2 regions of the Klebsiella sp. KE9456 genome follow, and region 1 is predicted to be linked to the other one. Evidence: predicted binding sites of a transcription regulator. Region 1 holds the regulator's gene; the other holds the start of a gene.
What was found. Region 1 encodes Fur, which represses iron uptake genes when iron is present. Its sites were predicted from a motif close to ATAATAATGAGAACNACTATCAA; they were not measured.
Positions count from the first base shown of each region.

Region 1 (15,355 bases):
TCGTTGGCCCGGTTTTCTACCACTTTAGTGACGTTGGTATCTGCCGGGCCGCCATTTGGCGGATTGTATTTGATACCGCCGTCTTCCGGCGGGTTATGAGAGGGAGTAATGACAATCCCGTCAGCCTGTGGCCCGCCGTTTTCATTATGCACCAGAATCGCATTCGAAATCGCTGGTGTCGGAGTAAAACCGTTGTTTTCCTGCACGATGACATCAACACCGTTTGCCGCCAGCACTTCTAGTACGGAAATGAAAGCCGGTTCGGATAATGCGTGGGTGTCCTTCCCGACGTAGCATGGGCCGGTGATCCCGTTCTTCGCGCGGTCTTCGGCAATTGCCTGCGCAATCGCCAGAATATGCTGCTCGTTGAAGTTGTGGCGCGCCGCGCTGCCGCGGTGACCGGAGGTACCAAACTTCACTGCATGTTCCGCGTTGCCTACATCCGGCTTCAGCACATAGTACTGGGCAGTCAGTTGGGCGACGTTAATCAAATCACTCTGTTGCGCAGGTTGACCTGCGCGCTTATCGATTGCCATTGCCTGATCCTTCTGGTGCAAAAGTTAAACAACTAGATCGTACCGCAAACCTTTTCGATCAATTCCGCGGGGAACTGCATTGATTGCATGATATGTTCGATCATGCTGCATTTGCGACCGGTATTGGTATTTGTAATCACCCACCATGGCGTACCCGGAACCTGCTTAGGTTTCGTCTGATTACCGTTTTTCTGTAGCGTCTTCTCATCTTCCGCAAAATAGACGCGGGTACGCCCGTGCAAAGACTCGGTGGCCTCCGCAAACCCTTTGCTGTCTAAAGAATAGAGGGTGGTCAGAATCAGCATGAAACGGTTTACCGCACGCTTTTGTTCAGCGTACTCATCAGACAACAGCAGTTCGCGCATCGCGCGGACTTTATCTTTCAGAGGATTAACGGGTTTCACTTCAACGACAGGCGCTGGCGCGGGAGCCGGAGTAGCTTTCGCTACCGGTGCAGCGGACTGAGGAACGGCGGAAAACTTCAACATGCGCCGTAAAATGTCGGATGCGCTCTCGCCAATATGCTTGGTGTGGCTGGCAATATAGCTATAGAGTTCATCATCAACTTCGATTGTTTTCATCTTAATCCAGTGCGATATCTTTTTCTGAATACAAGTTGTCGGGATTATAGGGGCAAATCCCAACCGCGGATAGCGTCAAACCAGGATGGCGGCAAAACTCGGAAATCTTCCGGTTCTTGCAGCCGAATGGCAGAATGTCCAACATAATACCCTAACCCGACGGAGCGAAAAAAAGAACTTTGCCATGAAATTAAATAGCCGAATACAATCTGCACAGAATCCGCATAATCATCCCCCTGTCGTCCTGGTCCACGGCCTTTTTGGCAGCCTGGATAACCTTGGGATCCTCGCCCGCGATCTGGTCGCCGATCACGATATTTTGCAGGTTGATATGCGAAACCACGGCCTTTCGCCGCGCGCGCCGGAAATGACCTATGCCGCGATGGCGCAGGATCTGCTGGATACCCTCAATGAATGTCAGATAGAAAAAGCGGTCTTTATTGGCCATTCTATGGGCGGCAAGGCGGTCATGGCGCTAAGCGCGCTGGCTCCTGAACGCATTGCAGGTCTGGTGATCATTGATATCGCCCCCGTGAATTATCACGTCCGCCGTCATGATGAAATCTTCGCCGCCATCAATGCCGTAACCGATGCCGGCGCGAGTACTCGCCAACAGGCAGCAGTGATTATGCGCGAGCACCTTCACGAAGAAGGGGTGATTCAGTTTCTGCTGAAGTCTTTTGTCGATAGCCAGTGGCGTTTTAACGTACCGGCTCTGTGGGAGCAGTATGACAATATCGTCGGCTGGCAAACTATCCCGGCCTGGCCTCACCCGGCGCTGTTTATCCCCGGTGGCAACTCCCCTTACGTGACCGATGCTTACCGCGATGCCCTGCTGGCGCAATTTCCCCAGGCCCGGGCGCACGTCATTGCCGGTGCCGGGCATTGGGTGCATGCCGAAAAGCCGGAGGCCGTGATACGGGCAATTCGCCGATATTTGCTCACCCTCGGCGCATAACTGGCTAAAATCTGCCCGACCGCGCGGCAGAATGTCTGCGGTCGTTGGCGCATCGCATTGCCTGATGTATGATGGCGCGCTATCTGCGTCGGCTATACCCGACAGCTTGTTTCCCCCGAAGTCACTCTGAATCATGGCAAAAGAACAAACGGACCGTACGACATTAGATTTGTTCGCAACTGAGCGTCGGCCGGGTAGACCGAAAACCAATCCGCTTTCACGCGATGAACAACTGCGCATCAATAAACGCAATCAGCTTAAACGCGATAAAGTTCGCGGATTGAAGCGCGTTGAGTTAAAACTGAATGCCGATATCGTCGATGAGCTGAATGAGCTGGCCGAAGCCCGTCGTATGACCCGCAGCGATCTGATAGAAGAGATACTGATGAACCAACTGGCGGCCATGCGCAGCCACGATAACGCCTGAAACCTTCAAAAAATAACCTTTCATGTAGCAGAGTGTGCAGTTGGGCGCGATTGCTGTTTCCGCGCCCTTCTCAGTTCTGCTATGATTGCCCTTATCTGCAGGCATTAAGCCATTACCACATCATTAAGTTTCAAGAGGTTATTTTACTCATGGCTATCATCGGCATCTTTTTTGGCAGCGACACCGGCAACACCGAAAATATTGCAAAAATGATTCAAAAGCAGCTTGGTAAAGATGTTGCTGAAGTCCACGACATTGCCAAAAGCAGCAAAGAAGATCTGGAAGGCCACGACATTCTGCTGCTCGGCATCCCGACCTGGTATTACGGTGAAGCCCAATGCGACTGGGATGATTTTTTCCCTACGCTGGAAGAGATAGATTTCAATGGCAAGCTGGTCGCGCTCTTTGGCTGCGGCGATCAGGAAGACTACGCAGAATATTTTTGTGACGCGCTGGGGACTATCCGCGATATCATTGAGCCTCGCGGCGCGACTATCGTGGGTCACTGGCCGACAGCTGGCTACCATTTTGAAGCGTCTAAAGGCCTGGTCGATGATGACCACTTCGTCGGCCTGGCTATCGACGAAGACCGTCAGCCGGAACTGACTAATGAACGTGTCGACAAATGGGTAAAACAGATTTCTGAAGAACTGCATCTTGAAGAAATCAAGAATGCCTGAGTCTGTACCCGTCATACGGTCTGTTGCATCTGCGTTGACAATACTCGCTCATCCCCGGGCCTTGCCCTGCGAGGCCAGCGCAAGCGCTGTTCAAAACGGTTAACCGTTTTGTCCTGCAACTTGAATTAGTGAGGGGATAAACAACATAATCGACAGATTTTTTTGCATTAATAGACAAAAGCAATCAAAGATATAGCTACAAGTTTTTAACTTTTAATCACATATCTGTACAATGTCCTCTGATTTAACGAGGTCACGTAAAGTGCTTTTGCAGCGAATGCCTCGTTTTTGACAGTATACAAGGCCCGATGCTTGCGGTTTTCATTTCGCCATGGCAGTTCTATAATGATACGCATTACATCGGGTTATTCTCTGTATTACTTCCGCTCATGGAAGTAGATCGTTTAGCAACAGGACAGATTCCGCATGACTGACAACAATACCGCATTAAAGAAAGCTGGCCTGAAAGTGACCCTTCCGAGATTAAAAATCCTGGAAGTCCTGCAGGAACCGGATAACCATCATGTCAGCGCGGAAGACTTATATAAACGCCTGATTGATATGGGGGAAGAAATTGGTCTGGCAACCGTTTATCGCGTACTGAACCAGTTTGACGATGCTGGCATCGTTACCCGCCATAATTTCGAAGGCGGTAAATCCGTTTTTGAACTGACGCAGCAACATCACCACGATCACCTGATTTGCCTCGATTGCGGCAAAGTGATCGAATTTAGTGATGATTCCATTGAAGCGCGCCAGCGTGAAATTGCCGCCAAACACGGTATTCGTCTGACTAACCACAGCCTGTACCTGTACGGCCACTGTGCGGAAGGCGATTGCCGCGAAGATGAGCACGCTCACGACACCAAGTAATATGTCGCACTGAAAAGCCAGCCGCATCAGGCTGGCTTTTTTATCTGTTGAACTCGCCCACGCGCTCCCCGCCATCCCTGTGCTAATCTCATGTAAGTTCTGTCTGACCTCTTCCGGAGAATCGAAATGGAGCTTCGCCAGCTACGCTACTTTGTCCGTATTGTGGAAACCGGGAGTATGGGCAGTGCGGCGCTCGATCTTAATATCGGCGTCTCGGCACTCAGCCAGCAGATGACGCGGCTGGAAAACGAACTTGCCATTCGCCTGTTGCAACGCACTTCTCGCGGCGTAACGCCCACCAGTGCCGGACTGGCCTTTTATTCCCAGGCTCAGCTGGCGCTGCGTCATGCTGACGATGCTATTCTCGCCGCGCGGGAAGCGCGTCTCTCAGGACACGTCAGCGTCGGCATGGCCCCCAGCACCGCCTCTGTCCTCGGCATACCTTTTATCCATGCGATGCGGGAAAACTATGCGGATGTGCGTCTGCATCTGGTGGAAAGCCTTTCCGGTAATCTGGAACGGATGATCAATACCCGGCAGATTGATTTAGCCGTGGTGTTCCAGAAAGAGAAAATGCTGCGCTGGAGCGCCAGGCCGATTCTTGAAGAGCGACTGTTTCTGATTGGCGCACACGCTCTGCTGGCTGAAATTTCTGATGAGATCATCACCCCAGCAGAGTTGACCAGTATTCCCCTGATTATGCCCAGTCCCGGTCATGGTCTGCGTGGCAGACTGGAAGCAATTTGTCAGGAAAATGCGTTTCAGGTTGAAATTACAGCAGAAATTGACGGCCTGACCTTGTTGATGCACGCCGTTCGTAGTGGGCTCGGCGCCACGCTACAGCCAGGCGCCGCAATTTCTCATCTTGATAAAGAGGCGCTCAGAGTGATCGGCATCCACAATCCGATACTGAGTCGCCCCAACTTTTTGGTCAGCCTTTCTGATGATGAGCTTACCCCTGCGGGCCTCGCCGCCCGCGTCGTGCTGACGAAGGTCATGCGTCACCTGGTAGATACAGGCGGTTGGCCTGGAGCAACACTTTACGCTAACTAAAGAACTCTTTAGCAGAGCCTCATAGCGCCCACACAACTTATACGTATACATTTTAATTACAAATTTAACAATCAGTTAAATAGTAATGGAGTATACGATGATTGATGTCCTGGTGATTGGCGGAGGCAACGCCGCATTATGTGCCGCCTTGACCGCCCGTGAGAGCGGAGCCTCCGTGCTGCTGCTTGAAGCGGCCCCCCGGGAGTGGCGCGGCGGAAATTCGCAACACACCCGCAACTTACGCTGCATGCACGATGCGCCGCAGGATGTGCTGGTCGAGAGCTATCCCGAAGAGGAGTTCTGGCAGGATCTCCGCCGCGTTACCGAAGGGAATACCGACGAAGCGCTGGCGCGACTGGTGATCCGTACCTCTTCACAATGTCGCGACTGGATGCGCCAGCACGGCGTTAACTTTCAGCCCCCTCTTTCCGGCGCGCTACATGTAGCACGTACCAATGCCTTCTTTATGGGCGGCGGGAAAGCTCTCGTCAATGCCTATTATCGCAGTGCAGAAAAGCTGGGGGTGCAAATTCGCTACAACATGCCAGTGCAGGCGCTTGAACTGCATAACGGCGAGTTCGTGGCGGCACTGGCGGGAGAGGAACGCATTGAAGCTAAAGCCTGTGTCCTCGCCGCCGGAGGATTTGAATCTAACCGCGAATGGCTGCGGGAAGCGTGGGGTGAAAACGAACGCGGCGAGTGGCCAGCGGATAATTTTCTCATTCGCGGCACCCGCTTTAACCAGGGCGTCCTGCTCAAATTTATGATGGATGCCGGGGCGGACATTATCGGCGATCCCTCCCAGTCACATTGCGTGGCGATCGATGCCAGAGCGCCGCTGTATGACGGCGGGATTTGTACCCGCGTGGACTGCGTATCGCTGGGCGTGGTGGTCAACCGTGACGCTGAGCGTTTTTATGATGAAGGGGAAGATTTCTGGCCAAAACGTTACGCCATCTGGGGGCGTCTGGTCGCCCACCAGCCGGGGCAAATTGGCTATTCCATTATCGACAGCAAAGCGATCGGCCACTTTATGCCGCCGGTCTTCCCCGGCGCGCAGGCCAATACGCTGGCGGAACTGGCGCGCCAGTTAGGGCTGGATGGCGAACGCTTAACCCACACCGTAACGCAATACAATAAAGCCTGCCAGCCCGGGCAATTCGACCATACCACGCTGGATAACTGCGCAACGAAGGCGCTGACGCCGCCAAAAACCCACTGGGCACGACCGCTCGACACGCCGCCTTACTATGGCTATGCCTTGCGACCAGGCATCACCTTCACCTATCTGGGACTGAAAGTGAACGCACGCGCCGCAGTGCACTTTGCCGGACAACCGAGCCGTAATCTGTTTGTCGCCGGCGAAATGATGGCGGGCAACGTGCTGGGCAAAGGCTATACCGCTGGCGTCGGCATGTCCATCGGCACCACCTTTGGTCGTATCGCCGGAAAAGAGGCCGCTCTGGCAGCACAGAAGGAGGCGCGTCATGAAGCAGCTTGAGAAGTTGATCATCGAAGCACACATTCTCACTGAGCCGGAAGCTGAAGTCGGGCGAGTGATGCAGGTGTGTAACGCCTGCCGCTACTGCGAAGGTTTTTGCGCTGTGTTCCCGGCGATGACCCAGCGCCTGGAATTCGGTAAAGCCGATATTAACTATCTGGCGAACCTGTGCCATAACTGCGGCGCTTGTCTGCACGCGTGTCAGTATGCGCCGCCTCATGAATTTGCGATTAACGTGCCGAAAGCGATGGCGGAAGTACGGCTTGAAACCTGGCAGCATTACGCCCTGCCCGCCGCCTTCAGCGCCTTGTACCGTCGGGCGGGCATAACCGTGGCGCTGGCGTTAGTTTTTGGTCTGAGCCTCTTTCTGCTCCTCGCGATAGGGTTGAAAGGCTCGCTATTTCACCCGCCGCTGGCCGGTGATTTTTACCAGATTTTCCCGCATAACCTGCTGGCGTGGATGTTTGGTTCCGTTTTTATTCTGGCGATCGGTTTACTGATGGCGGGCGTAATTCGCTTCTGGCGCGAGATCTCTCCCGGCACGCCGCGTTCCGCTGAAATTGCTGAAGCCTCGCGTAATGCCCTGACGCTGAAATATCTCGACGGCGGTCACGGCAAGGGCTGCAACGAAGCGGATGACGCTTTTACTCTGATGCGCCGTCGTTTCCACCACTTCACTTTTTACGGCTTTATGCTCTGTTTCGCCGCAACGGTAGTGGCGACAGGCTACCACTACTTCGCTGGCCTGGAGGCCCCTTATCCGTTCTTTAGCGCGCCGGTGATCCTCGGCACACTCGGTGGAACTGGTCTGGTCATTGGCCCGGCGGGATTGTTGTGGCTGAATCTCAGGCGCTCACCGCTGCATGGCGACGCGCGGCAAAAGCCGCTGGATCGCGGTTTTATTTTATTGCTACTGCTGACCAGCCTGACGGGCTTAGCACTTCTGGCGGGCAGAGATAGCGCGTGGATGGGCATTTTGCTGGCCATCCATCTTGGGGTGGTCATGGCGTTGTTTTTGACTATTCCTTACGGAAAATTTGCCCATGGATTTTACCGCTGCGCTTCCTTACTCAAGTGGGCGATTGAGAAACGGCGCGGAAAACCGGCGGGGGTCGCAGGCGACTAACCCACACACTCTTACCTCTATAAGAACAAAAGAAAGACAATGGAGAGCAAACCCAATGACTCAACAACTATCGCGCGCCAGCACGTTTGGCGCAATACTCCGGGTGACCAGCGGTAACTTCCTCGAACAGTTCGACTTTTTTCTGTTCGGGTTTTACGCCACCTATATCGCGAAGACATTCTTCCCGGCGGAAAGTGAGTTCGCTTCATTAATGCTGACCTTTGCCGTTTTCGGCTCTGGCTTTTTAATGCGCCCTGTCGGGGCGATTGTGCTGGGTGCCTACATTGACAGAATCGGTCGCCGTAAAGGGCTGATGGTTACCCTGGCGATTATGGGCTGCGGTACGCTGCTGATTGCCCTGGTTCCTGGTTATCACAGTATCGGTCTGCTAGCACCTGTACTGGTATTACTGGGGCGATTATTGCAGGGATTCTCTGCTGGCGTAGAGTTAGGCGGCGTTTCCGTCTATCTTTCTGAAATCGCCACGCCGGGAAATAAAGGCTTCTATACCAGTTGGCAATCCGCCAGCCAGCAGGTCGCGATTGTTGTCGCGGCGCTGATGGGTTACGGCCTGAACGCCATGCTCGACCACGAGCAGATTTCCACATGGGGCTGGCGTATCCCGTTCTTTATCGGTTGCATGATTATTCCGCTGATTTTTGTTCTGCGCCGTTCTCTTCAGGAGACCGAAGAATTTTTACAACGTAAGCACCGCCCCGACACCAGGGAAATTTTTACCACTATCGTCAAAAACTGGCGTCTCATCACCGCCGGCACGCTACTGGTGGCGATGACTACCACCACCTTTTACTTTATCACTGTCTATACCCCGACCTATGGCAGAGCGGTACTAAACCTGAGCGCGCGGGACAGCCTGATTGTCACCATGCTGGTGGGCATTTCTAACTTTATCTGGTTACCGATTGGCGGCGCGATTTCCGACAGGATTGGCCGTCGACCGGTGCTGATGGGGATTACTCTGCTCGCGTTGATCACCACCTGGCCGGTGATGCACTGGCTGACCGCCGCGCCGGATTTCACCCGGATGACGCTGGTGCTGCTCTGGTTTTCGTTCTTCTTTGGAATGTACAACGGCGCAATGGTGGCGGCGCTCACCGAAGTGATGCCGGTGTATGTGCGAACCGTCGGTTTTTCCCTGGCCTTCAGTCTCGCAACCGCAATTTTTGGCGGCCTGACGCCCGCGATATCCACTGCGCTGGTCCAGTGGACCGGAGATAAAAGCGCCCCCGGATGGTGGCTAATGTGTGCGGCGCTCTGTGGACTCGCCGCCACCGCAATGCTGTTTGTCCGTTTAAGCCGTGGTTATCAACCGGTGGAGAATAAGCTCTGAAGTACAAACGGGCGGAGAATGCTCTCCGCCCGTTTGTTTCCGGTCCGTGTCATCTGAATCCAGCATGCGTACACTTTTCTGGTCTACAGACTACTCGCGCTGTTTTTCTTTTTTCCGCTCGTTTTTCTCAACGAGTACGACAGGTGGTCAACCTGTCGTTATCGGCATCAGAAGATAGTGAATGGAGCGATAACCATGAACTTCACGTCGCGCTCATCCTGGAAGATATTGCCATAACCACCGCTCCAGCTTGGGATATCGGAGTGGTTGTCGTATTGCGTAAAGTGGAGTTTAAACAGCGTGCCCTTCGCGCGCCCTTCCTGCACAGTGTACATTGCATCCAGACTATACGCCGACTCTTTCAGACGTTTATCCGGGTTGTAATACGCGTCAGGCGAGGACATTTTCCCAGGTTTAGCATCCCATGCGTAAACGTAGGATGCGCCGAAGGCCCAGCCCGGCATGTTCCAGTTCTTCATGTCATACATCGCCCCGAAGAACAACGCTTTTTCCCCGTTGGCGTTAAAGTCGGAACGGTTATCCCACCAGATATCCAGACGCCCGTTAGAAGAGGCGTAGGTTGGCGTCATACGCTGCAGGAAATAGCCCTGCTGACCGTCAGCTTTTACCCAGGTTCCTTCCAGCCGCAGGTCCAGAACATCAGCAACCTTATAACCAAAGGTTAATGCCTGCAGCCAGGCAGTACCATCATAGATATCATTTGCCCCACTGTTGCTGACCTTATCGCGAGCGCCGTAGAACTGGTAGCTGGTGGTTAACGGTGTCCCTGCGACGTCAAATTTATAACTGGCTTTAGCAAAGTACTGATCAATATATCCCTGTGCCTGACCAAACGCCGCTTCCAGTACGAGGTCATTTTTAAAATCGTATTTAGCGCCAAGGGAGTGGAGATAATCCACTTTGGTTTTCTTGTCATTCTGGTAAAACTTATCCATTTCGATGTGCCAGGGCGCTTTATATTCGTTAGTCCACATCCAGGAGAAGCTCAGCGCCCCCTCATCGCCGTAATCAAAGTTAGCGCCCGCTTCTGCCCCCTGATAAGTGCCAGGCATAAAGCTCCAGTGCGGAGCCAGCAGGGTTTGCCCGGTTGGCTGAATATAGCCAGCGCGCGCCCACGCCGGACCGAACTTAAATTTTGCAGCTGCTTTATACAAGCTTATCCCGCTCTTATCGCCGGAATAGTCTTCATCGTAGGTTTTATTACGCGAAGAGAAAGCGATTTCGTTCGGGTGACCGCTGCCGTTACTTTCGTTCATTTCAATGGCGGTAAATGCGGCGACATCAATACCAAACATGTCGGCGGCATAACCGGACTGGAAATCCAGATTAGCGTTCCAGGTTGCATGGGAAAGGTTGGTTTTATACTTATCGCCGTCGGTCACATCTTTACGGTCACGCTCGCGCTGCCAGTAATAGATACCGCCGGTTAAGGTGGAGTCGTCAATAAATCCTTCAGCTTTTGCATCCGGCGCCATTGCAAAACCTGACAGCGCTGTTACACCGGCAATAGCCAGCGCCAGCGTACTACGTTTGCCACTAAACGTACGCATATACATATCCTCTTTGACGTTTTAAATGCGCGATGGCCCAGGGCAACGCGCGAAAAATAAATAAGTTCACAAAAAAGCGGTGTGCGAAAAATTGCACAATCACTATGCATAGACTATTTTTCGCGACGCGAATTATCAATCTCTTTCAGAGACCAAAGATAAAGATTATGACAAAGCGCACATATTTTGTGTCTTTATGTTTCAATCAAAGATGTCGTGTCGAAAGGGTATAAGCGCTTACAAAAACAGAAAAAATCAATAGAAACGACGGATGGGTACTTTTTTATGCGGGCAAACAGGACACCTTAAAAAGGTATCTTATTACAGTATGCAATCAGGTTAATTTTCATCACGAAAATATCAGAAAGGCATCTCGGATCACGAAATAAAAAAAACGCCGCAATGCGCGGCGCTCTCAATCATGGCAGGGATCGCTTATACGCCGACTTTCGCCCACGTATCGCGTAGCCCGACGGTACGGTTAAACACCAGATGGGTCGGGGTTGCAAGGTGGCTATCAAGGCAAAAGTATCCTTCGCGTTCAAACTGGAAGGCCTTACCCGCAACCGCGTCCTTCAGCGAGGGTTCCGCAAAGCCCTGCGTGATCACCAACGACTCAGGATTCATCGCCGACAGGAAGTCTTCCGCCGCTCCCGGATTCGGCACACTGAACAGACGATCGTACAGGCGGATTTCCACCGGCAGCGCGTGCGCCGCGCTTACCCAGTGAATAACGCCTTTAACTTTACGCCCATCGGCCGGATCTTTGCTCAGGGTATCCGCATCGTAGGTGCAGAAGATTGTGGTGATATTGCCTTCGGCATCTTTCTCTACACGCTCTGCTTTGATCACGTAAGCGTTGCGCAGACGAACTTCTTTCCCCAGTACCAGACGCTTGTACTGTTTGTTCGCTTCTTCACGGAAGTCGGCGCGGTCGATCCAGATTTCGCCGCTGAACGGTACTTCGCGGCTGCCCATCTCCGGTTTGTTCGGATGATTCGGCATGGTCACGCTTTCGCTGCCGCCCTGCGGATAGTTTTCGATAACCAGCTTAACCGGGTCAATAACGGCCATCGCGCGCGGGGCGTTCTCGTTCAAATCCTCACGAATACAGGATTCCAGCGCAGCAATTTCGATAATGTTATCCTGCTTGGTCACACCGATACGTTTACAAAATTCACGGATAGATTCCGCCGTATAGCCACGGCGACGCAGGCCGGAGATGGTCGGCATACGTGGATCATCCCAGCCCTCAACGTGTTTCTCGGTTACCAGTTGGTTCAGCTTACGCTTGGACATCACGGTATATTCGAGATTAAGACGCGAGAATTCGTACTGACGCGGGTGTACGGGGATACTGATGTTATCCAGCACCCAATCATACAGGCGGCGGTTATCCTGGAATTCCAGAGTACACAGAGAGTGGGTAATCCCTTCCAGCGCATCGCTGATGCAGTGGGTAAAGTCGTACATCGGGTAGATGCACCACTTGTTCCCGGTCTGATGGTGTTCAGCAAACTTAATACGATATAGCACCGGGTCACGCATGACGATAAACGGCGAGGCCATATCGATTTTTGCTCGCAGACAGGCTTTACCTTCGGCAAAACCGCCACTACGCATTTTTTCAAACAGGGCCAGGTTTTCATCCACGCTGCGATCGCGGTACGGACTATTTTTACCCGGTTCTTTCAGGGTGCCGCGATATTCCCGGATCTCTTCCGCCGACAGCTCATCCACGTAAGCAAGACCCTTATTAATCAGCTCAACCGCATATTGATGCAGTTGATCGAAATAATCAGATGAGTAGCAAATGTCCCCGGACCAGTGAAAACCTAACCACTGCACGTCGTTTTTAATCGACTCAACGTATTCGATATCTTCCTTCACCGGGTTGGTGTCGTCGAAACGCAGATTACATTGGCCGTGGTAATCCTGAGCGATGCCAAAGTTCAGGCAAATAGACTTCGCATGGCCAATGTGCAGATAACCGTTCGGTTCCGGTGGAAAACGGGTATGAACGGTGGTGTGCTTACCAGTAGCCAGATCTTCATCAATGATCTGGCGAATAAAGTTAGTCGGGCGGGCTTCTGCCTCACTCATCGTGGGTTCCTCAAAGCGTAAACAACGTATAACGGCACATGATCTTACAAGCAGGGCGTGGAGACAACTATTAGTTACGTAAAATACGTATCTGAAGGCGATTATGGGGTGTTGGCGGTAAAAAAAGCGGCGGAGTTTTCCTCCGCCGTTGAGGTATAAACGCTAATCTGGAGACTTACTTGCTTTTAATTTCAAACAGCGGCGTCTGGCCCGCCACAACCTTATCGGTTGCCTGAATAACCAGTGCGCTGTAGTCGTCACTATTGCTGCACACCACCGGGCTGATCATTGAACGCGCGTTGGCATTCAGAAACGCCAGATCCAGTTCCAGAATCGGCTGACCCGCTTTCACTTCTGCGCCCTCTTCCACCAGCCGTTTAAAGCCCTGGCCGTTGAGCGCTACGGTATCAATCCCCATGTGGACAACAATTTCCGCGCCATTTTCCGTTTCCAGGCAGAAAGCATGGTTGGTATTGAAGATCTTCACTACCGTACCCGCCGCTGGCGCAACAACCAGCTTATCCGTCGGCTTTACCGCCACGCCGTCGCCAACGGCTTTGCTGGCAAAGGCTTCATCCGGGACTTGTTCCAGCGCCACAACGTCACCGGTAATCGGCGAAACCAGCGCGGCAACGGTTTTCGCGTTGGCGACGGCCTGTGGTTTGGCAGCCGGAACTGCGCCGGATGCGCCGTGGGTAGAAGCAGCCGTTGCGGCAACCGGGCCACGAGCAACCACTTTCTTCATTTCATCGCCGACGGATTCAGCTTTTGCCCCCACAATAACCTGAATGGTCTGTTTGTTCAGCTTGACCACGCCAGAAGCGCCGAGACGCTTACAGGCGGCATCGTTAACCAGTGCGGAATCCGCAACGGTCAAACGCAGGCGGGTAATGCAAGCATCAATCGCTTTCAGGTTATCGGTACCGCCGATCGCGGCGATATAGCCAGTCGCCAGTTGGGTTAAACCCTCTTCGGTATTACTGTTCGCCTCTTCCGTCACCACGTCATCAACGTTATCTTCACGGCCAGGCGTTTTCAGGTTGAACATGCGGATGATCACGCTGAACAGCAGGAAGTAGATAAAGAAGAACACGACGCCCATCACCAGCAACATCCAGACGTTTTTGCTGGCTGCCGGCAGGCTGTACATCAGAGCATAGTCGATCGCACCGGCTGAGAACGAGAAACCCGCGTGGATACCCAACGCCGTCGCGACAAACAGGCTGATACCGGTCAGGATAGCATGCAGCAGGTACAGCAGCGGAGCCAGGAACATGAACAGGAATTCCAGCGGCTCAGTAACCCCCGTCAGGAACGCGGTAATAGCGACCGACAACAGCATACCGCCGACCATCGGACGACGTTCTTTCGGCGCGGCAAAATACATTGCCAGCGCGGCGCCCGGCAAACCGAACATCATGATCGGGAAGAAACCGGACATAAACATCCCTGCAGTGCCGTCACCCGCATAGAAGCGGTTGATGTCACCGTGGAATACCGCACCGGCAGCATTAGTAAATTCACCGATCTGGAACCAGGCGATAGTATTCAGTACCTGATGCAAACCGGTTGGGATCAGCAGACGGTTGATGAACCCGAAGATACCGGAGCCCAGCGCGCCAGCTGATACAATCCATTCACCACCGGAATGGATAGCGTTCTGCACAGGTGGCCAGACGTAGCCAAAGATGGCGGCCAGCACCAGGCAGAAGAAGCCGGTTGCGATCGGAACAAAACGTTTACCACCGAAGAAGCTCAGGAAGTCAGGCAACTTGATTCCCGCCCAGCGGTTATACACGGCCCCACCGACTAAACCGGTGATGATCCCCGCCAGGACACCCATATTGATGGCCGGGTTGATAGTGACCATGGCTTTAGTCATAACAAAATACCCAACAGCTCCCGCCAGCGCGGCGGCCCCTGCACTGTCTTTCGACCAACTGGATGCCACACCGATAGCGAAAATCAGCGCCAGGTTGTCAAAGATCGCGCCACCCGCTTGTGCGATAAACGATATATTAAGCAGATCTGGTTGCCCGAATCGTAGCAGCAGCGCCGCGACCGGCAGCACGGCGATAGGGAGCTGTAACGCCCTACCGAGCCGCTGAAAAAAACCCAAAATATTCATCTTATTCCCCCTATAAAACCCCGATATAGCTCGCTCAAAGCCACCTTTATTATTGTGAAACCAGTTAGCTTTTACCTTTACCTGTAAAGTGTGTGAGAAATTAATTTGTATCGCAAATTAAACGCGTATTTTTTGTGATATCAATCACCATATATCGTATTATCTTTCGCCTCATACTGGCTAATAACGAAAACTTATTTTATGATTAAAAAAATCAACACCAATTCCTCCTGATCGACGGCGTTGCTGCAATACTCATACTGGTGCGCTGACGCCAACTCGCCAGGTTCTAATTTAACTATAGAGGTGAACAATGAGACTGATCCCCCTGGTAACAGCTGAACAAGTAGGTAAATGGGCTGCCCGCCACATCGTTAACCGTATCAATGCGTTCAAACCCACGGCGGACCGCCCCTTTGTTCTGGGTCTGCCTACCGGCGGCACGCCTCTGACCGCCTACAAAGCAT
Region 1 is NZ_JBDYQK010000005.1:166,067-181,421, forward strand. Features, by position in the region: gene pgm (phosphoglucomutase (alpha-D-glucose-1,6-bisphosphate-dependent)) at 1-536, opposite strand, end outside; gene seqA (replication initiation negative regulator SeqA) at 569-1,117, opposite strand; gene ybfF (esterase) at 1,302-2,075, shown strand; gene ybfE (LexA regulated protein) at 2,209-2,502, shown strand; gene fldA (flavodoxin FldA) at 2,652-3,182, shown strand; gene fur (ferric iron uptake transcriptional regulator) at 3,609-4,055, shown strand; gene tcuR (tricarballylate utilization LysR family transcriptional regulator TcuR) at 4,182-5,108, shown strand; gene tcuA (FAD-dependent tricarballylate dehydrogenase TcuA) at 5,206-6,609, shown strand; gene tcuB (tricarballylate utilization 4Fe-4S protein TcuB) at 6,596-7,735, shown strand; gene ABK821_RS07140 (MFS transporter) at 7,791-9,086, shown strand; gene chiP (chitoporin) at 9,254-10,657, opposite strand; partial or broken gene ABK821_RS07150 (methionine synthase) at 10,762-10,863, shown strand; gene glnS (glutamine--tRNA ligase) at 11,093-12,760, opposite strand; gene nagE (PTS N-acetyl glucosamine transporter subunit IIABC) at 12,936-14,888, opposite strand; gene nagB (glucosamine-6-phosphate deaminase) at 15,202-15,355, shown strand, end outside.

Region 2 (15,355 bases), on a different contig from region 1:
TCTTCGCCGCCGTCGATACCGTAAATTTGTGCCACATCGGCGAATTTTGCATCCGCATCAAGGATGAAATCACCGAAGAAGCGCTGATCAAGCGACACGGGCGGCGACTGACTGAACAATTTCCCCAGCGCCGGCAAATCGCGTTCGCGGCCAATAACGCAGAGAATATCCCCTTCCAGCAGCCGCGTGCTGCCCGTCGGGTGCAGCAGAACATTATCGCGAAACAGCGCGGCAATACGCGTTTCAGGTGGCATATGCAGGTCGCGTAGCGCCGCGCCGACGCACCATTTCTCGGCGCTAAGCTGGTAAACAAACTGCTCCCACGGGTTCTTCGGATGAATATCCAGCCCCACCCGGGAAATGGGATACCCCACCAGCGGCACGACGACTTTGGCTTTTTTTGCCGCCCACGATAGCGACGTGCCCTGCAAAAGCAGCGAGACCAGGACAACGAAGAAGGCCACATTAAAGAATAACCGCGCGTTTTCCAGACCGGCCATCATCGGAAAGACGGCGAGAATAATTGGCACCGCGCCACGCAGACCGACCCAACTGATAAACATCCGTTCGCGGAGATTAAAGCCGCGAAAGGGTAACAGACCGGCAAATACCGATAGCGGGCGGGCGATGAATATCATCCACATCGACAGAATGAGCGCCGGGATAGCGATGGGCCATAAATCGGATGGCGTCACCAGCAGACCGAGTACCAGGAACATGGCAATCTGCGCCAGCCATGCCAGACCGTCAAAGTTCTGCAGGATGCCGTGGCGGTTGCGAATCGGCCTGTTACCAAGCAGGAAGCCGCACAGATAAACCGCAAGGATGCCGCTGCCATTCAGCGATGTGGTTGCGGCAAAAATCATGATCCCGCCGCTCAGCGCCAGCAAGGGATAAAGACCAGTTGGCAGTACGATGCGGTTGATCATCTGCAGCAGCAGATAACCGCCTGCCAGACCAATGGCGATACCTAATCCAAACTGCTGCACGAGATGGACCACGAACAGCCAGCTCAGGCCAGTCTGATGCTGTTCGATCATCTCAATAAGCGTAATGGTCAGGAACACCGCCATCGGATCGTTGCTGCCGGATTCAATTTCCAGCGTGGAGCCGACGCGTTCGTTCAGGCCCTTACCGCCGAGCAATGAAAACACCGCAGCCGCATCGGTGGAGCCAACGATTGCGCCGATCAGCATGCCTTCAATAAGATTGAGATGAAATAACCAGGCCGCCATCGCACCGGTGAGAATGGAAGTAATCAGAACGCCCACCGTGGCGAGTGAAAGCGCAGGCCACAGAGCAACGCGAAAGGAGCTGGCCTGGGTTCTCATCCCGCCATCCAGCAGAATGATCGCCAGCGCCAGGTTGCTCACCATATAAGCGAATGGATAGTTGTCAAAAGGAATACCGCCGATACCATCAACGCCCGCCAGCATCCCGATGGCCAAAAAGATAACCAGAATGGGGATGCCGAGGCGTGAGGAAAAAGAACTTAATAAGATGCTACTGGTTACTAAAACAGAACCCAGGATAAACAAATTGATGACCGCAGCGGCGTCCAATGTTGACGTACTCCTTACCGGCATGAATATGAATTAAAAACTACACCATTTTAACAATCTCACGCTAATCAGGATATGCGTTAGAGGAATTTTTATTCCGTCAGAACCGGGTGGCCGCTGATGCGCAATGTTGTGATGGATGTGTTGTTGACCAGTTGTCCTCTGGCGCCCAGCGGCAACGTGACGGTGCGCTGCTCATGACCAAATTCCAGCCCCGAAATAACGGGAATGTTAAGCTGTGCGCGAAGGTAATCGTATACCACCGGCAGGTCATATCCGGCATCATAGTCGTTAGCATTCCCCTGACTGAAGCTGCCTAAAATAATCGCCCGCTGGCGCGCCAGAATACCGCTATTAAGCAACTGCAATAGCATTCTTTCGACCCGGAAGGGATGTTCGTTAATATCTTCGACCACCAGAATTCCGTCGCTAATCTGCGGCATCCACGGCGTACCAATAAGCGATGTCAGCATGGCCAGGTTGCCGCCCCACAGGGTGCCTTCGGCGCGGCAGTCTGGCCCATCACCGTGCCATTCCAGGGTAAACGCCGGGCTACGCAACGCCTGCCAGAAATGGTGCCGGGTAAATTCGTTTAGCGTCTCCGCGCCAAAATTGCCAGCCAGCATCGGTCCGCTAAAAGTGATGACGTCTCCTTTTGCCAGTAGGCCCATCTGAATGGCGGTAAAATCGCTGTGGCCGCAAATGAGCAGCGGATCCCGCTGCTGGCGGGCGATCAGCGCCTGCCAGTCAATGTGCGGCAGCAGGCGAGTCGCGCCATAGCCGCCGCGAACCGCCAGCACAATACGGTTTTTACCGTCCAGCGTTGCAAGATGGTTGATATCGGCGAGTCGTTGATGTTCCGTTCCGGCGAAACGCCGTTCCCGGCGGGGGATTACCTCCAGATGCATGACCTGATGTCCAGCCTCCTGCAGACGTTGTACGCCGCGGTTAGCCGCCTGCTGGTTGCTGCAATAACCGGAGGGGGCGATGAGGTAAAACTGGGACATGACAATTCCTTGCTAAGAATGAAAGGGTTATCATGCCGCCTGGCGCGTTTATTGTCATCACCGCGCGGCAAACTTCAGCCAATAAGGATCGATGTGTGAAATTGAGATGGTGTATGTTTTTACTGGTCTTGCTGGCCGGTTGTAGCTCAAAACAAGATTATCGTAATCCGCCGTGGAACCCGGAAATCCCGGTTAAGCGAGCCATGCAGTGGATGCCCGTCAGTGAAAAAGCCGGTGCGGCGTGGGGAGTGGATCCGCAGTTGATCACCGCGATTATCGCCATTGAGTCCGGCGGTAACCCGACGGTTATCAGTCAATCTGGCGCGGTTGGCCTGATGCAACTGAAACCATCGACATCAGGTCGTGATGTGTACCGGCGGATGGGCTGGAGCGGCGTTCCTTCAGTGAGCGAGCTGAAAAATCCTGAGCGCAATATCTCCATGGGGGCCGCGTATCTGAGCATTCTTGAAACCGGTCCGCTGGCGGGGATTAAAGATCCGCAGGTGATGCGCTATGCGCTGGTGGTCGCCTATGCCAATGGCGCGGGGGCGCTGCTGCGGACATTCTCGTCGAGTCGGCAGGATGCGATTGACGAAATTAATGAGATGGATGCGGATGACTTCTTTGAGCACGTTGTGAAAAAACATCCGGCACCACAGGCCCCGCGTTATATCTGGAAATTACAGAAAGCGTTGGATGCCATGTAATCCCGCATTCTCCCCGCAGGCTGTATTGCGGGGAGGAATTTTTCCTTCCTTATCGTCAGACTGAGGCCTTTTTCCCTTTCAGTCCGTTTGCCGGAAAAGAGGCACTGCCGCCGAATGCGCCATGTCAGGTAGTTTTCTCGCGCTATTTCCGCTACTGTAAGCGCCATTTTTCTACGAGCATGAGCCTGGTTATGAACAGCGGACCCCTGAATGAAAGCGAAATTGAATGGCTGGACGAGATCCTGTCGAAATATGCTGAAGAAGGCACCATCCTTGATGTTGCCGAACTTGATGGATTGCTGACGGCGATTCTCTCCGGGCCGACGGAGATCGAACCCGCGCAGTGCCTGCTGGCTATCTGGGGAGGGGCGGATAACGTACCGCGCTGGGCTAACGACCGGGAACGGAACCGATTTGTGGATCTGACGCTGCGGCAGATGAGCGATATTGCGGAGCGTCTAAGCGATTACCCCGATCAGTTTGAGCCGATGTTTGGCAGCCGTGAAGAGCAAGGGCAGGAACTGACTATCGTCGAAGAGTGGTGCTTCGGCTATATGCGCGGTGTGGGCCTGAGCGACTGGTCCGCCTTACCGGCACCGTTGCAGGCCGAACTGGATGCTATCGCTTTGCATGGCTCCGAGGCGCACTTTGAGGCGCTTGATAACTTATCTGCTGACGAGTTTGTCGCCAGCGTAGAGCGAATTCGTCCGGCGGCTCTGGCGCTCTATAACTACTGGACCGAGCATGCTCAGCCCATAGCGGGTCAACAGCCGGTCAGAAATGAGGCGAAGATCGGGCGCAACGATCCTTGTTCCTGCGGCAGCAACAAGAAATACAAACAGTGCTGCTTAGCGAAATAAAATCAGGGGCCGCACAGGCCCCTGAAGATTACCCCACCGCAGGCAGCAACCCCGTGGCAATAGCGAACTGAATGCCCACGATACCGATCCCGCACAGCAGAACCAGCCACAGAGCCGGGGTCCCTCCGGCCACTCGCCACGCGGCATCAGGATGCTGTCTACGGCTCTTGATGGCCAGCAATGCAGGGAGCATGAGCGCCAGTACCGCCAGCGCGACACCGGCATAACCTAAAGCCATTACGAACCCGCGCGGGTAGAACAGGGCGAAGGCCAGAGGCGGCAGAAAGGTGATTGCACCGCTCTGTATACGTCCGCTGACGCTGTTGTTACGTTGAAACAGATCGGCCAGGTAGTCGAATAACCCAAGCGCTACGCCGAGGAATGAGGTAGCCAGCGCCAGATCGGCAAACAGATGGACGGCCACTTCAACGTGCGATGAAACCACCACTTCGCGGATTGTTTCTAACAGTCCGTTAAGCCCGGCATTTTTTGCCAGCAGGTGGGTAAAGGTGGTCGAATCAATACTGCCAAGGGTCGCCAGTTGCCAGAAAATATAGGCGACCAGCGGAATAAAGCTACCGATAATAAATACCCGACGCAGCTTTCGAACATCCCCGTTAAGGTAGCTGACGATACTGGGTATGCTGCCGTGAAAGCCAAAAGAAGTGAACATCACCGGTATTGCCGATAGCGCCAGCCCTTGTTGTAAGGGCAGAGTCAACAGGTTCATCTGATGAATGTGCGGCAGGAGAAGCGCCAGCATAACCGCAAGGAAGATAATTTTGGCGCTGAATAAAAAACGGTTAAAAAGGTCGACCAGCGATGTTCCGATACACACCACCGTCCCGCCGATGCCGGTAAACAGCGCAACGCCGACAGCAGGCGACAGGGTCCAGTTCAGCCACTGATTGAGACTCGCGGCCAGTAGTTCGCCAGCCCCGCTTATATAGGCGGCGGTCAGGGCGTACAATAAGAACAGCATGCAAAAACCGGTTACCCATTGCCCATAACACCCCAGATAGCGGGCCGCAAGAGAGCCCAGCCCCATGTCAGCCGGTACATGCTGGTAAACCTCCAGCAACAATAACGCGGTGTAGCACATCAACGCCCAAAGCGTGATGAGCAAACCTAACGTAACGGCGAAACCGACGCCTGCCGATGCTAATGGCATCGCTAACATTCCGGCGCCGATAGTGGTCCCGGCGACGATTAAAATACTACCAAGAGTGCGATTCTTCACGCTTTCATCTATCCATAACGGAATACACAATTGATTATGCCGCGCAGGGTATGTGAAATCCGCGTGTTCGTCAAACCAGTGGTACAGGGGGTGTAATGATTGGTTTACGGATGTCGCGATTTTGCGTTAAAGCTGCGCTGGCGCAAGAATCGCTTATCCCGACGAGTTTATGCTTTGTGTTTTACGGGAGACATTATGCAATCAATTCATGGCCACGAAGTTTTACAAATGATGCTCGCGTCAGGTGAGCCTTATACTGCCGCCAGCCTGGAGGCGGCGATTACCGCGCGTTTCGGCACGGAGGCGCGATTCCATACCTGTTCGGCTGAGGGGCTGAGTGCGGCGGAACTGGTGGCGTTTTTGCAGAAAAAGGGTAAGTTTATTGCCAGAGAAAATGGGTTTAATACCCATGAAAGTAAAATTTGCCATCATTAATACGGCGACGTTTGTTACACGTCGCCATTATTTTGCTTAATTCTGCGTATCGAGCGTTGCCAGTTCTTTATCAATAAAGTACAGACCTTCGCCGCTTTTTCCTGCGAGGGTCAGTTTATCAATAACAGATTTAAACAGTTTCTCTTCTTCATGTTGCTCTGCAACGTACCATTGCAGGAAATTAAAGGTCGGATAATCCTGACCGGTCATCGCCGCATGCGCCAGTTCGTTAATTTTCTGCGTAATTAACTGTTCGTGTTTATAGGTGGCGCGGAAGAGTTCGTCCAGTGAAGCATATTCCGCCGCCGGTGATTCGATAGCTGCGATGCAGGGCAGGCTACCGGTATCCGTCAGATAATCGAACAGGCGCTGCATATGGGTCATCTCTTCCTGCGCGTGGCGACGCAGAAATGCCGCGGCGCCTTCAAAACTGTGGTAGCTGCACCATGCACTCATTTGCTGATAAAGCAGAGAGGAGTAAAGTTCAAGGTTCATCTGTGCATTGAGCTTGTCGATCATTTCTGTTTTTAGCATCAGGTTTTCTCCGCAAATAAAATAAAAGCATATTTTGTCGTCACTATAATTTGTTATTAATTTATTTGCAAAAAGTAAATTAATAAAATGATTTATTAATAATGCAAATGGGAATAACACGCATTGGCACTTTAATGAATAATGAGAATGGTTTTAATTTAATATTTCACGTTATTCATTATCACCGCAGATCTCGTGCTAAAAACGGGCACCCGCAGACAACACGTCGGAAATGGTTTGAGCAGCAACGGGGAGAGTCAGGCTGTGCAGGGGGGAGAATGAAAAGTGTGAGGGGATATGCAATTTATAAAACAACTTTTCATAAAATTTGAAAGTATGTTTATGTGGTGCTATCGTTAAGGGCAACGCTAACGAACTATCGCGGGCGAACCCGCACAGCATTCAGGAGAGTAAAGCATGAAAATCGCACTGATGATGGAAAATAGCCAGGCGAACAAAAACGCCATTATCCTCAATGAGTTAAACGCCGTTGCTGAGGAAAAAGGCTTCCCGGTTTACAACGTCGGTATGAGCGATGAAAACGACCACCACCTGACTTATATTCATTTGGGTATTATGGCCAGCATTTTGCTGAACTCGAAAGCGGTAGATTTTGTAGTTACCGGCTGTGGTACCGGCCAGGGGGCCATGATGTCGTTGAATATTCATCCGGGAGTGGTTTGCGGCTACTGTATCGATCCGGCTGACGCTTTCCTTTTTGCGCAGATCAACAACGGGAATGCGCTTTCTCTGCCGTTTGCAAAAGGTTTTGGCTGGGGAGCCGAATTGAACGTTCGCTTTATCTTTGAGAAAGCGTTTACTGGCCGTAAAGGTGAAGGTTATCCGCCTGAACGTAAAGAACCGCAGGTTCGCAATGCCGGAATACTGAACACCGTTAAAGCCGCTGTTGTGAAAGATAACTATCTGGATACACTGCGTGCGATCGATCCCGAACTGGTGAAAACCGCTGTTTCCGGTCCGCGCTTCCAGCAGTGCTTCTTTGAAAACTGCCAGGATAAAGAGATCGAAGCGTTTGTTCGTCAGATTGTCGGCTGATCTTCAGTCAACTTAACATGGGCCAGCGTGGCTGGCCCGTTCATTTTTTTTTGTTCGACACACTGCTGCCCGCCTCTCTTGTCAAATGCAAACTATCGATCATTCCCAACAGGCAAATCAGCGCAATAAAGATAAATGACAGGCGAAAGCTGATCCCCGGCTGATTTGCAAGACTGAACCATTCACTGAATTTTTCCCCAATACGAATACCGATTGCTCCGAGGGTAATTCCGAGCCCGGCAGCCAGCTGTGAAGCCGTGCTGAACAGGGTATTGGCATAGCTCATCTGGGCTGACGGCACATCGGCAAAAGCGAGCGTGCTGACACCGGTAAACTGGATTGAGCGAAAGACGCCCCCGAGATAGAGAATCATAAAGATCAGCCAAACCGGCGTTTGTGGGGTTAAAAAGGCGCACGCAAGTAACGAGAGTACGTTTAATGCACCATTGATTAGCAGCAGGCGCCGAAAACCGAGCCTGCGAATCAGTGGTGTCGTCGCCGGTTTGATGGTTAAGTTGCCGACGAATACTGCCAGCACCAGCAGCCCGGAGTGGAACGGGTCCATGCCAAATCCGACCTGAAACAGCAGGGGTAACAGAAAGGGGACCGCGCTAATTGAGGCCCTGAACAGGGAGCCGCCGTACATGGTGACCCGGAAGGTGGGAATTTGCAGCGCATCAAGGCGCACCATTGGGCACTCTGCCCGGCGAAAATGCCGCAAGGAGAAGAGCATACAGCCAAACCCTGGTAGCAACAGCGCCAGCAGTTGCCAGCTCAATGGCTGGCGATCGCCGAGAACCTCCATCGCGGCGACCAGGCACACCATAGCGACGGCAGTAGCAACGAAGCCTGGAAGATCGAAGGGGCGCCTTTCCTCATCGCGAATATTTGGGATGATGCGTAACGACAGGGCGATAGCGATGAGTCCGATCGGCACATTAATAAAGAAGATCCAGTGCCAACTGGTGTAATTCGTGATGAATCCGCCCAGTGCCGGGCCAATAATGGGGGCGACCAGCGCGGGCCAGGTCAGGGTGGCAATGGCTTTAATCAGCTGATGCTTGGGCGTGCTACGCAGAACGGCCAGTCGGCCAACAGGGACCATCAGCGCACCGCCTGTTCCCTGAAGAATTCGCATTGCCACGAAGGTATCGACATTGGTTGACAACCCGCAAAAAACGGACGACAGGGTGAAGATTGCCAGCGCAAGGGTAAAGACTTTGCGCGCGCCAAAGCGGTCCGCTATCCAGCCGCTGGCGGGTATCAGGACGGCGAGAGTGATAAGATACGCGCTGATGCCGATGTTCAGGTCGACCGCAGCAACACCAAAATCTTTCGCCATGTCAGGCAGGGCGGTAGCGATAACCGTACCGTCCAGGTATTCCATAAAAAATGCGCCAGCCACCAATAATGCCGGGGCGGAAAAGGAACGGTCGTCGCTGGAGGAAATATCTGCGCTCATTGTTGTGTCACTGCAAGAGAAAGGGGTGAACCACGACAGGGCATGGTTGCTATAACTATCCGATTTTGTTTGTTTTTTTTAATTCTTAAATTTATTTTGATGGTAAAGTGTGATTTAGCGCACATTTCTATTGATTTAATGTGATGCAGATCATATTATAACCACATAGAGATTAACATCGGCATAACAAAAAGTGGAGTCACTCATGAAACTGCGCAAAATCCTGAAAAACATTTTCAGAAACTACTGCAATACCTTCAAAGACGTACCTCCTGGCGGTATGTTCTGATAAAAAACCTGCTGCGGCAGGTTTTTTTATCTCTCAAGATTTAGGTTACTATTATGCTCCTGAAAAAAGGAGTAAAAAATGTCTCAACCGCTCACCGAACATGACGAACTGGTTTCCGACGTGGTCGCCTGCCAGTTAGTTATCAAACAAATTCTTGATGTCATTGATATTATTGCCCCTGTTGAGGTGCGTGAAAAAATGACCACCCAGTTAAAAGCTATCGATTTTGCCAGTCATCCCGCCTCTGCCGATCCGGTGACGCTGCGGGCAGTGCAAAAAGCCATTGCCCTGATTGAACTGAAGTTTACCCCGCAGGAAGACGCGCACTAAACGTCTGTCGTCCCGCTATCGTCAGGATAGCGGGAGCAATATCATTGGGTTAGTGGGAAACCGCGGCGCGGGTCGGCGTCTCCCCGGTATTTCTGAACAGTTTGTTGTTACCCCAGCACTCTTCATAGCGATGGCCAACTAAATCTTCAACAACAAGGCGAACATCCGGTGCGATATCAGCAATTTTTCCCCCCGCTTTAATGCGCGCAACCTCCTGCAGAACCAACATATGTGCTTTACGATCGAGCTTCATCTGCTTACTAAAGACAATTGCCGCCAGAGCCAGCAGAATCACTCCCACACAGAACACCACCGCAATAGCGGTTACTGCGCTTTCCGGTTGCGTATGCGCTTTTGACTGGAAGCCATAAAAGCTGAGTATAGCGCCCATGGTGAAGACGATAATTGAGCGTAAAATTTTGCCAGAAAAGGTCATTGCCCCTGCATAAATACCTTCACGACGGCGGCCGGTATAGATCTCATCAACATCGGCTAAAAAAGTGTATACGGTCCACGGAATGTAATACACGCCACCGGTACCCAGGCCGAACAGTACGGTGATACCAAACATCAGGATGGTGGCCAGGTGAGCAGGCAAATGGAAGAACCATAACGACGTATAAAGCATCACGGAAAAGATAACCACGCCCAATGCCAGAATGTAGGGTTTACTGAACCCTTTTTTCACGCACAGGCCGATAAACAGCGCGGTAGAGATCAATTGCAGAATAGAGTTCAGGCTGTTAAGACCGGCGACCATCGCCGGATCGTGTTGCAGAACGAAAATAACAAAGTAGGTAAAGATAGAGGCAAACAGCCATTCGGCGCCAAACCCACACAGATACATACCGAGGTGTTTACGGAATACGCGCAGATAAAATGTCGAGCGCATATCTTTCGCCAGCATAAGAAGAGTATTGAGTAATCCTTTTCTCTCTTCGCGGCGGTTTTCCTCTTCGCGCGGTCGCTCCCAACTGCAATACCATAAGCAGGAGATCGCGATAATGAGAATGACGCCGTAGGTCAGGCCGGTCAGGAAGAACGGCGTAGCGGATTCTTTGCCGTAAAGCAGGATGTACTGACCGGGAATAAATGCCGCCAGAAAGTTAGCCAGTTTACCGAAAATCGCTTTGTAACCTGTGAGTTTCGACCGCAACGAGAAATCGTCGGTCATCTCGGTCGCCAGCGTTTCGTATGGGACCATAATTGACGTGTATATAATTTCAAAGGCCACGTAGGTGCACAGGTAGTACCAAAAGCCGAGTCCGTCTATCCATAACAGTGGATAAAACATCATCAGCGGGATACCGATTAATAAAAAGAAACGACGACGGCCAAAGCGTTTACCGAGGCGCGTTTTGCCAAAGTTATCGGTGAGATACCCCATTAGCGGGTTACTGATTGCGTCGATAATGCTGGCGACGGAGAAAATAAAAGAGGCTTCGATCAGCGTCAGCCCACAAAATGTTGTATAAAAATAGAGTAGCCACGCGCCGCTGATCGCCAGTGCGCCGCTTCCCAGTAAATTTCCGCCGCCGTAGGCTAACTGATGGCGTAACAAAATCGGTCTTCCCTGCAGCCCTTCAGAGGCTGAAGCCGTGTATCTTGCCATTAAAATAAACTCCAAGTTTTTAATTTTTGAAACGCTGTTTTTATATTATTAGATTATGGTTTTAAATGTGATCGAGATCACCAATAGTTTTCATAACCTGTCTGTTGCGCATTAATGTGATCTGTTTAAAAATTTTTAATTCATTTTTTGAATTTAAAAGCGGGTTATTAGCGAAAAATGTTTTTAAAACGATGGCGATGAGTAACGATAGTGATGGTGATAATGCGTCTGTTTTACGCTAAAGCGTCGACACAGAATATGCAGGTGCGGCACTGGCTGCGCGCGGTATTCAGAGAACTAAATTGATTCGCCTTCCGTCTGAATTTGTGCGTACCGTGCAGTCTGTTTGCTGGGGAAGGTGCCTCGCATACTCAGTCATACGAGGCATACTCAATGTACCCACAAGGATAAGCCTGCTGGTGATATAGATGATACTGCTATTATGAGCGTCAATTGTATGATAATTGGCGCTTTTTTTATGGCTTTTTTCGCTGTTTTTATGTACGCAATTACTGTAATTCCGCGATGTGATTGCGCTCTCGTATGGAGAAATAATTTCCGGTTAATACTGTTTTAACAATGGCAGTCATGATCGAGATTTTTCTAATGCCTTGTTTTTCGTCTGATTTAAAAATTAATTCCGATTTTTCCCTACATAAGAGCGAATAAAAGCTGGAGTTTACCATGCACATATTTACTAAAGCCCTGGCGGCGATTGGTCTCGCCGCAGTTATGTCACAATCAGCTATGGCTGAGACGCTTAAGCTGGGTTTTCTGGTGAAACAACCCGAAGAGCCATGGTTTCAAACCGAGTGGAAATTTGCCGATAAGGCCGGTAAAGATTTAGGTTTCGATGTGATTAAGATTGCCGTACCCGACGGCGAGAAAACCCTGAACGCCATTGATAGTCTGGCGGCCAGCGGAGCGAAAGGTTTCGTGATCTGTACGCCGGACCCGAAACTTGGGCCTGCGATTGTCGCTAAGGCACGCGGCTATGATATGAAAGTCATTACCGTCGATGACCAGTTTGTCAATGCTAAGGGTAAACCGATGGACAGCGTGCCACTGGTAATGATGGCCGCCAGCGAAATTGGCGCACGTCAGGGACAGGAGCTGTATAAAGAGATGCAGAAACGGGGTTGGGATGTGAAGGATACGGCGGTGATGGCGATCACGGCTGATGAACTCGATACCGCCCGCCGTCGTACCACCGGCTCAATGGATGCGCTGAAAGCCGCCGGTTTCCCGGAAAAGCAGATCTATCGTGTGCCAACCAAATCTAACGATATCCCCGGCGCTTTTGATGCCGGTAACTCCATGCTGGTTCAACATCCTGAAGTAAAACACTGGCTGATTGTCGGCATGAATGACAATACCGTGCTGGGCGGCGTGCGCGCCACCGAAGGCCAGGGTTTTAAAGCATCTGACGTCATTGGTATCGGCATTAACGGGGTGGATGCGGTGAATGAGTTGTCTAAGGCGCAGGCAACCGGTTTCTATGGCTCTCTGTTGCCGAGCCCGGATATCCACGGCTATAAAACCAGCGAGATGCTTTACAACTGGGTGACGAAAGGCGTTGAACCGCCGAAATTCACAGCCGTGACCGACGTGGTGTTGATTACCCGCGACAACTATAAAGAAGAGCTGGCGAAAAAGGGGCTATAAGGCCTGATTGATCGGGCCTCTCGTCATCAACGGGAGGCCCAGTCCAGAAAAGCGGAGTCGTTATGCAACAGTCAACCCCTTATCTCTCATTTCACGGCATTACCATGACCTTCCCGGGCGTTAAAGCGCTGTCCGATATTAGCTTTGACTGCTATGCCGGACAGATTCACGCTTTGATGGGAGAAAACGGCGCCGGGAAATCCACGCTGCTGAAAATTCTCAGCGGTAACTACATACCGACTGCTGGCAGTCTGCAAATCAGAGGCCAGCAGATGGTATTTAATAATACCACCGAGGCATTGAACGCCGGCGTGGCGATTATCTATCAGGAACTGCATCTGATCCCGGAAATGACCGTGGCGGAAAATATCTACCTCGGACAGCTTCCGCACAAAGGCGGGATCGTCAACCGTTCGCTGCTCAACTATGAGGCGCGTTTGCAACTTGAGCATCTGGGACTCGATATCGACCCGGAAACGCCGCTGAAATATCTCTCCATTGGCCAGTGGCAAATGGTGGAGATTGCCAAGGCGCTGGCGCGTAACGCCAAAATCATCGCCTTTGACGAACCGACGAGTTCGCTTTCAGCCCGGGAAATCGAAAACCTGTTCCGGGTGATTCGCGAACTGCGTCAGGAAGGGCGGGTTATTATTTACGTCTCCCACCGTATAGCTGAGATTTTCGCGCTAAGCGATGCCATTACGGTATTCAAAGATGGCCGCTACGTGCGCACCTTCGACAATATGCAGGAAGTTAACCACGACGCTCTGGTTCAGGCGATGGTCGGGCGTGATTTGGGGGATATTTACGGTTGGCGGCCGCGTGAATATGGTCAAGAGCGTTTGCGTCTGGAGCAGGTGAAAGCGCCGGGAGTACGACAGCCAGTCAGTCTGTCGGTCCGCAGCGGCGAAATCGTCGGCCTGTTTGGTCTGGTGGGGGCCGGGCGCAGTGAGCTGATGAAAGGCATATTTGGTGGCAGCAGAATTACCGGCGGTCAGGTGTATATCGACGGCCAGGCCATTGATATTCGCAAACCTGCGCAGGCGATTCAGGCCGGTATGATGCTGTGCCCGGAAGACCGCAAAGCGGAAGGGATTATTCCGGTCCACTCGGTACGCGAGAATATCAATATCAGCGCCAGGCGTAAGCATATTCTCGCGGGCTGCATCATCAATACGGCCTGGGAAGCGGAAAACGCCGATCAGCATATCAAGTCGCTCAATATTAAAACGCCAGGTCCGGAACAACTGATTATGAACCTCTCCGGCGGCAACCAGCAGAAGGCGATTCTCGGACGTTGGTTATCGGAGGAGATGAAAGTCATCCTGCTTGATGAGCCGACCCGGGGTATTGATGTGGGCGCTAAGCATGAGATTTACAACGTCATCTATTCATTAGCAGACTCTGGCGTCGCGGTGGTATTTGCGTCCAGCGACTTACCTGAAGTCCTTGGCGTGGCAGACCGTATCGTCGTGATGCGCGAAGGTGAAATCGCCGGAGAGCTGCTGCATGAACATGCCAACGAACAGCAGGCATTAAGCCTTGCAATGCCAAAAGTGAGCCAGGCCGTCGCCTGAGTAAGGAGTTTATGATGTCATCAATTACCACTTCAGGTTCCGGCCGCACGGCTTTCAGTTTTTCCCGCGTCTGGGATCAGTTCGGCATGCTGGTCGTTTTTGCGGTGCTGTTTATCGCCTGCGTGATTTTTGTGCCTAATTTTGCCTCATTTATTAATATGAAAGGCCTGGGACTGGCCATTTCTATGTCCGGGATGGTGGCCTGTGGAATGCTGTTTTGCCTGTCATCCGGTGATTTTGACCTGTCGATAGCCTCGGTTATCGCCTGTGCCGGGGTGACCACGGCGGTGGTGATTAACCTCACCGAAAGCATGTGGATTGGTATTGCCGCCGGCCTGCTGCTGGGCGCGTTGTGCGGTCTGATAAATGGTTTTGTTATTGCCCGTTTAAAGATTAACGCGCTGATCACCACTCTGGCCACGATGCAGATCGTTCGCGGTCTGGCCTATATTATTTCTGACGGTAAAGCCGTTGGGATTGAAGACGAGCGCTTCTTTGCCCTTGGTTATGCCAACTGGTTTGGTTTGCCTGCGCCTATCTGGCTGACCGTTGCCTGCCTGATTATTTTTGGCCTGCTGCTGAATAAAACCACCTTCGGCCGCAATACGCTGGCGATTGGCGGTAACGAAGAAGCGGCGCGCCTGGCGGGAGTCCCGGTTGTTCGCACCAAGATTATTATTTTTGTCCTCTCTGGGCTGGTTTCGGCTGCTGCGGGCATCATTCTGGCATCGCGCATGACCAGCGGTCAGCCGATGACGTCGATTGGCTATGAGATGATTGTGATTTCGGCCTGCGTGCTGGGGGGCGTATCGCTGAAAGGCGGGATCGGTAAAATCTCCTATGTGGTTGCCGGGATTCTGATCCTGGGCACGGTAGAGAATGCGATGAATTTGCTGAATATTTCGCCATTCTCGCAGTATGTGGTACGCGGGTTGATTTTGCTGGCGGCAGTCATCTTCGACCGCTACAAACAGAAAGCGAAGCGTATCGCTTGATTATTCCCAATCTTTTAGTGTAAT
Region 2 is NZ_JBDYQK010000009.1:105,820-121,174, reverse strand. Features, by position in the region: gene ABK821_RS11205 (potassium/proton antiporter) at 1-1,562, opposite strand, end outside; gene ldcA (muramoyltetrapeptide carboxypeptidase) at 1,655-2,569, opposite strand; gene emtA (membrane-bound lytic murein transglycosylase EmtA) at 2,665-3,276, shown strand; gene ABK821_RS11190 (YecA family protein) at 3,468-4,136, shown strand; gene tyrP (tyrosine transporter TyrP) at 4,165-5,376, opposite strand; gene ABK821_RS11180 (YecH family metal-binding protein) at 5,572-5,811, shown strand; gene ftnA (non-heme ferritin) at 5,848-6,345, opposite strand; gene ABK821_RS11170 (RpiB/LacA/LacB family sugar-phosphate isomerase) at 6,763-7,401, shown strand; gene ABK821_RS11165 (MFS transporter) at 7,442-8,863, opposite strand; gene azuC (stress response protein AzuC) at 9,069-9,152, shown strand; gene ABK821_RS11155 (DUF2766 family protein) at 9,231-9,482, shown strand; gene ABK821_RS11150 (MFS transporter) at 9,532-11,043, opposite strand; gene ABK821_RS11145 (arabinose ABC transporter substrate-binding protein) at 11,779-12,759, shown strand; gene araG (L-arabinose ABC transporter ATP-binding protein AraG) at 12,822-14,336, shown strand; gene araH (L-arabinose ABC transporter permease AraH) at 14,351-15,331, shown strand.
Region 2: ftnA (non-heme ferritin) is a predicted target of Fur. The motif match lies at 6,481-6,503, and genes of this name have one in related genera.